2 regions of the Streptomyces sp. NPDC002536 genome follow, and region 2 is predicted to be linked to the other one. Evidence: riboswitches for the same ligand, from Rfam matches in the RefSeq annotation. Region 2 holds a riboswitch; the other holds the start of a gene.
What was found. Region 2 has a riboswitch for glycine ahead of gcvT (glycine cleavage system aminomethyltransferase GcvT). Riboswitches for the same ligand answer to the same signal wherever they lie in the genome.
Positions count from the first base shown of each region.

Region 1: it holds a riboswitch for glycine, as region 2 does, so the genes downstream of both, gcvP (aminomethyl-transferring glycine dehydrogenase) here and gcvT (glycine cleavage system aminomethyltransferase GcvT) in region 2, are expected to answer to the same signal.

Region 1 is NZ_JBSFWU010000088.1:20,650-24,045, forward strand. It holds gene gcvP (aminomethyl-transferring glycine dehydrogenase) at 1-2,176, opposite strand, end outside; glycine riboswitch at 2,361-2,468, opposite strand; gene ACWD4B_RS26740 (PRC-barrel domain-containing protein) at 2,591-2,938, shown strand; gene ACWD4B_RS26745 (DNA polymerase IV) at 2,884-3,396, opposite strand, start outside.
Region 2 is NZ_JBSFWU010000121.1:7,449-10,844, reverse strand. It holds gene ACWD4B_RS30755 (enhanced serine sensitivity protein SseB) at 21-776, opposite strand; gene ACWD4B_RS30750 (AAA family ATPase) at 920-1,483, opposite strand; glycine riboswitch at 1,629-1,723, shown strand; gene gcvT (glycine cleavage system aminomethyltransferase GcvT) at 1,858-2,973, shown strand; gene gcvH (glycine cleavage system protein GcvH) at 3,070-3,396, shown strand, end outside.

The DNA.
Region 1 (3,396 bases), on a different contig from region 2:
CCACCGGGCCGACGCCCGGACCGCCGCCGCCGTGCGGGATGCAGAAGGTCTTGTGCAGGTTCAGGTGCGAGACGTCGCCGCCGAACTCGCCCGGCCGGGCCAGGCCCACCAGGGCGTTGAGGTTCGCCCCGTCCACGTACACCTGGCCGCCGGCCTCGTGCACGGCCGCGCAGATATCCGCGACGTGCTCCTCGAAGACGCCGTGCGTGGACGGGTAGGTGATCATCAGCACGGCCAGCTCGGCGCGGTACTGCTCGATCTTGGCGCGCAGGTCCTGGACGTCGACCTCGCCGTCGTCGGCGGTCTTCACCACGACGACCTTCATGCCCGCCATCACCGCGCTGGCCGCGTTGGTGCCGTGCGCGGAGGAGGGGATGAGGCAGACGGTGCGCTGCGCGTCGCCGTTGGCGCGGTGGTAGGCGCGGACGGCCAGCAGGCCCGCGAGTTCGCCCTGGGAGCCCGCGTTGGGCTGGAGGGACACCTTGGCGTAGCCGGTGACCTCGGCGAGCCGCTCCTCGAGCTCGGTGATGAGCGTGAGGTAGCCCTCGGCCTGCTCGGCGGGCACGAAGGGGTGCAGCGCGCCGAACTCGGGCCAGGTGACCGGTTCCATCTCGGTGGTGGCGTTGAGCTTCATCGTGCACGAGCCGAGCGGGATCATGCCCCGGTCCAGGGCGTAGTCGCGGTCGGCGAGGCGGCGCAGGTAGCGCAGCATCGCCGTCTCGGAGCGGTGCTGGTGGAAGACCGGGTGCGTGAGGTACTCGTCGGTGCGCAGCAGGCTCTCGGGGAGGGTGTCCGCGGTGGCCGCGTCCAGCGCCTCGATGTCGGCCTCCACGCCGAACGCGGCCCACACGGAGGCCAGACGGTCCCGCGTGGTGGTCTCGTCGCAGGCGATGCCGACGTGGTCGGCGTCCGTCAGGCGCAGGTTGACGCCGCGCTCGCGGGCGGCGCCGACGACCTCGGCGGCGCGGCCGGGGACGCGCACGGTCAGGGTGTCGAAGTACGCGCCGTGCACGACCTCGACGCCCGCGGCCCGCAGGCCCTCGGCGAGGAGGACGGCGTAGCGGTGGGTGCGGCGCGCGATGGCGGCCAGGCCCTCGGGCCCGTGGTAGACCGCGTACATGCCGGCCATGACGGCCAGGAGCACCTGGGCGGTGCAGATGTTGCTGGTGGCCTTCTCGCGGCGGATGTGCTGCTCGCGGGTCTGCAGGGCCAGGCGGTAGGCCTTGTTGCCGTCGGCGTCGACGGAGACGCCGACCAGGCGGCCGGGGAGGCTGCGGGCGAACTTCTCGCGGACGGCCATGTATCCGGCGTGCGGGCCGCCGAAGCCCATGGGCACGCCGAAGCGCTGGGTGGTGCCGACGGCGATGTCGGCGCCGAGCTCGCCGGGCGGGGTGAGCAGGGTCAGGGCGAGCAGGTCGGCCGCGACGGTGACGACGGCGCCGAGCCCGTGGGCCTGCTCGATGACGGGGCGCAGATCGCGCACGGCACCGGAGGCGCCCGGGTACTGCAGCAGCACGCCGAAGACGCCGCGGCCGGCGATCTCCTCGGGGATGCCCGCCGACAGGTCCGCGACGACGACCTCGACGCCGGTCGGCTCGGCACGGGTCTCGATCACCGCGACGGTCTGCGGCAGGGCGTCCGCGTCGACGAGGAAGACCCCGTCCTTGACCTTGCCCATGCGCCGGGACAGCGCCATGGCCTCGGCCGCCGCGGTGCCCTCGTCGAGCAGGGAGGCGCCGGAGGTGGGCAGACCGGTCAGCTCGGCCACGACGGTCTGGAAGTTGAGCAGGGCCTCCAGCCGGCCCTGGGAGATCTCCGGCTGGTACGGCGTGTAGGCCGTGTACCAGGCGGGGTTCTCCATGACGTTGCGCAGGATCACCGGCGGGGTGAACGTGCCGTGGTAGCCGAGGCCGATCATGGGGGCGAGCACCTGGTTGCGGCTCGCGAGCGAGCGCAACTCGGCGAGGACCTCGGGCTCGGTGCGGGCGGCCGGGAGGCCCAGCGCCCCGGCGCTCTTGATCACTTCCGGGACGGCGGCGGCGGTGAGCTCGTCGAGGGAGCCGAAGCCGACCTGGGCGAGCATCTTGGCCCGCGCCCCGGGGTCGGGCCCTATGTGACGGTCCTCGAAGGGAGTGCCGCGCTCCAGGTCGGAGAGGGAGATGCGGTGGGCGGTCATCTGCGGAGGCCTCCTGGTCATTGCGACCTGCGAGGGGTACCACGGCGCGGGTACCCGGACGGCCTCCCCCTCTGTCATCGCAACCTGAGAGCTTCACCGGGCGGTGCAGTACCCGGCTTTCACCGTCGGTGAGGAAGGGCTCGGAGTACTGCCGGACCGGACCCGCCCTGCTTTCCAGAGTGGCCTCGTCCGTGCGGTACGGGGTGCCTGAGAGATTCCGGGGAGGATTTGCTCCTTCGGCGCCTCCGGGACCGCCCCTGGGGGCATCGGAGGACTCTCCCGCACAGGGTCTGCGGCCACTGGCCAGCCTACCAGCGAGAATTTGCCGACGGGAGCGCCCAAGTGGCCACTTCCCGCTTTGTGGCTTTTGGTTGGTGGCAGGTGCGCCAGGCGGGAGGAAACAGGAGGAAGGCCGTGCAGACGGACGTCGACCCCCGGAGCCTGATCGGCCGCAAGGCCTTCGACCGTGACGGCATGCGGATCGGCACGGTGGACGAGGTGTACCTCGACGACGCGACCGGCGAGCCGGAGTGGGCCGCCGTGCGCACCGGGCTGTTCAGCCGCGACGCCCTGGTGCCGCTGCAGCCGAGCCGGGCCGACGGCGAGGGGCTGCACGTCCCCTACGCGCGGGCCCTGATCAGGAGCGCCCCGGACATCGGCGCCGGCCGCCACCTCTCCCCCGAGCAGGAACTGCGGCTCTACCGGCACTACGGGCTCGCCATCCCCCCGGACGACGGTGCCTCCGGCGATTCCGGCGGCTGATCCTCCGCGGGCCGGACGAGCGGCAGCGGATCGGCGTGCTCCAGCGCCGGGTCGTCGACGGCGAACGTCCGCACCCTGCCGGGCCCTTCGGACCAGGGCTCCTCGAAGCGGACCGTGACCCGGCCGACGCCGCTGCCCTGGACCCAGCCGGCCCCGAACTCCGCGTGCCGCACGTCCAGCCCCGGCAGCCACTGGCGGGGCCGTGCCGCCTCCTCCGCGGCCTCCTCCTGCTCCCGCTCCGGCGCCTCCTCGCCCTCGGCCGTGCCGCCGGCCGCCTGGGCGAAGAGGTCCTCCTGGGTGTAGTCCGCGAGCCCGGAGACACCGACCCCCAGCAGCCGCACCCCGGCCGTGGTGTCCACCCCGTCCAGCAGCCGGGCGGCCGCCTCCCGCACGACCACGGGGTCGTCCGTCGGCCCGCGCAGCGTCTCCGAGCGCGTGAGGGTCGAGAAGTCGTAGCG
Region 2 (3,396 bases):
GGCGGCGGACACGGGTGCTGTCACAGGTCACGGTCGTAGAACGGACGCACCCGACCGCGCATCCAGTCGCCGACCGGGTCCTGGGCGACGTCGAGGAAGACCAGCTGGACGGGCCAGGGCACGGGCGCCGAAGCCAGCGCGCGGCCGACGGCCGCCATGGCGGCCTCCCGGCTGCCCGGATCGGGAAGGTCCAGTTCGACCCCCACGAAGAGGGCCGGATCCGCACCCTCGATGCTGGCCAGGGCGCGCCGGGCGGTCCGGACCGGGCCGGCCGCGGCGAACTCCAGCCCGGCGGCGGCGAGGAAGGCCGTGGGCTCCTGCTGCCAGTCCGGCTCGAAGAGCCGGACACGGCCGCCGGTGGCGTCGCCGTCCAGCGCCGTGCGGCCGGCCCGGCACAGCTCGGCCACGGCGGGCGGGGGCAGCGGCACGGCGACGGTGCCCTCCGGGTTGACGACGATCCCGACCTGCGGCGGCAGACCGCGGGCGAACTCGACGGCGGGCGCCACGGCGAAGCCGGTGCGGTCGCCGACGACGCGGCGGAACTCCTGCTCGGAGCTGAACACCGGGACGAACGCGGCACCGTCGAGCTCCAGCGCGGGGATGTCGAGATCCGGGCTGTCGGGACCGCCGCCGTTGGGCAGCGGGATCCACACGCTGCTGCGCACGAGCACCTCGACGATCCGGGGCCCGGCCCCGGCCGCCCCGACCGAAACGGCGAGCACCGCTTCGAGCTCGTTGGCGGGCCAGTCGTAAGGGTGCTGCTCAGGGATGCTCATGTCGTCCAACCACCGTGTCGTCAAAGGCGCGCAGGGGAACCTTAACGGCTGCGCCCGGGCTTGGCCGGTACGGGGCCGTCGTCGACTGCGGGCCGTGGTGGTTGCTCGCGCAGTTCCCCGCGCCCCTGACGGGGCGGGGCCGGCTAGCCGAAAGTGATCACGCGGACCGTGTCCGCGGCCTCGCGGTCCAGGACCGCCACCGACACCACACCCCGCGGGAGGCGCCCGGCCGCGGCCCCGGCCACCAGCCGCCCCATGGATCGCCGGTGCCGCGCGAACACCCGCCGCGACACGCAACGCCCCCGCCGTATCTGCCCCTCCAGCGCCACCGCCGGCTCGACGACCAACAGCAGCAGGTGCAGCGCACCCCCGCGCCGCCGCACGCCCCGTGCCAGCCAGCGCCGCACCAGGCCCACCCGCCCGCTGTCGTGCACCACCACGCTCCCGCCCGCCCGCAGGGCACCCCGCAGCGCCGCGAAGTGCAGCACCCGCGCCACGGGCCGGTAGAGCCCGTACGGCAGCCGGCCCGGCAGCCGCCGCTCCAGCCGGAGCCGGACGTCCTGCGAGTCCACGCACCGCACCGGCGCGCCCGCGGCGTCCAGCGGGGCCACCGCCCGGCGGATCAGCGTCGTCTTCCCGCTGCCGGGCAGCCCGGAGACGACCAGCAGGTCGCCGGCCGGGTACCGCAGGTCGACCACCTCCGCCATGGCACCTCCCACCAGCCGATACCCGTCGAACGTAAAGGAAAGGTAATCCAATTCACGGGGCTGCACCTGGTCCATCGCACGCCCGTACGTGCAATGATGTGCGCGCCGACGCACGACCGGCACGTCCAACTGCATACCGGCCGCTCGAATCCGTGCGGGAGAGTCCCGGGCACCGCCCCGGGCGCCGAAGGAGCAAGTTCCTCCCTTGAATCTCTCAGGCCCCGATACCGCATGGGCGAGGCAGATCTGAAAAGCGGGCCGCCCGTGCGGCGGCCCCACCCAAGGTGCAAGCCGGGGGGAGTCTCCCGGTGAACCTCTCAGGTTCCGATGACAGATGGGGAGGACGTCCTCACTGCCATGCCTGGGAGCCCCACATGACCGTTGCCCCTCGCCGAACGGCCCTCGACGCGACGCACCGCGCGCTCGGCGCCACCATGACCGACTTCGCGGGCTGGGACATGCCCCTGCGCTACGGCAGCGAGCGCGACGAGCACCTCGCCGTGCGCACCCGTGCCGGTCTGTTCGACCTCTCCCACATGGGCGAGATCACCCTCACCGGCCCGCAGGCCGGCGCCGCCCTGGACCACGCGCTGGTCGGCAACATCTCCGCGCTGGCGGTCGGCCGGGCGCGGTACACCATGATCTGCAACGCCGAGGGCGGCATCCTGGACGACCTGATCGTCTACCGCCTGGGCGAGCACGAGTACATGGTCGTCGCCAACGCCTCGAACGCGCAGACCGTGCTGGACGCGCTCACCGAGCGCGCCGCCGGTTTCGACACCGAGGTCCGCGACGACCGCGAGAACTACGCGCTGATCGCCGTCCAGGGCCCCGCCTCCCCCGGGATCCTAAAGTCCGTCACCGATGCCGACCTCGACGGGCTGAAGTACTACGCCGGCCTGCCGGGCACGGTCGCGGGCGTGCCCGCGCTCATCGCGCGCACCGGCTACACCGGCGAGGACGGCTTCGAGCTGTTCGTCGCGCCCGCCGACGCGGAGAAGCTGTGGCAGGCCCTGACCGAGGCGGGCGCCGCGGCCGGCCTGGTGCCGTGCGGCCTCTCGTGCCGCGACACGCTCCGCCTGGAGGCCGGCATGCCGCTGTACGGGCACGAGCTGACCACCGCCACCACGCCGTTCGACGCCGGACTCGGCCGAGTGGTCAAGTTTGACAAGCAGGGCGACTTCGTCGGCCGCGAGGCGCTGCAGGCCGCCGCCGAGCGCGCCGAGACCGCCCCGCCGCGCAAGCTGGTCGGCCTGGTGGCCGCCGGCCGCCGCGTGCCGCGTGCCGGGTACCCGGTCGTCGCGGGCGGCGAGGTCGTCGGCGAGGTCACCTCGGGCGCCCCCTCCCCCACCCTCGGCAAGCCGATCGCCATCGCCTACGTGGACGCGGCGCACGCGGCGCCCGGCACCGAGGGCGTGGCCGTGGACATCCGTGGCAGCCATGAGACGTACGAGGTCGTCGCGCTTCCGTTCTACAAGCGGGAACGATGAGAAAAACGAGCAGGAAGGGCTGATCCCCGGCCCCTCCCGTCTCACCTGTCAAGACCCGTTGCACAACCACCCACGCGCATCCAGGAGAATCTAGTCATGAGCAACCCCCAGCAGCTGCGCTTCAGCAAGGAGCACGAGTGGCTGTCGGCCGTCGACGAGAACGGCGTGGCGACGGTCGGTATCACCGAGTTCGCGGCCAACGCGCTCGGTGACGTGGTCTACGCCCAGCTCCCTGCGGTGGGCGACACGGTCACCGCGGGCGAGACCTGCGGCGAGCTGGAGTCGACCAAGTCGGTCAGCGACCTGTACGCCCCGGTGAACGGCGAGGTCGTCGAGGCCAACCAGGACGTCGTGGACGACCCCGCGCTGGTGAACTCCGCCCCGTTCGAGGGCGGCTGGCTGTTCAAGGTGAAGCTCGCGGAC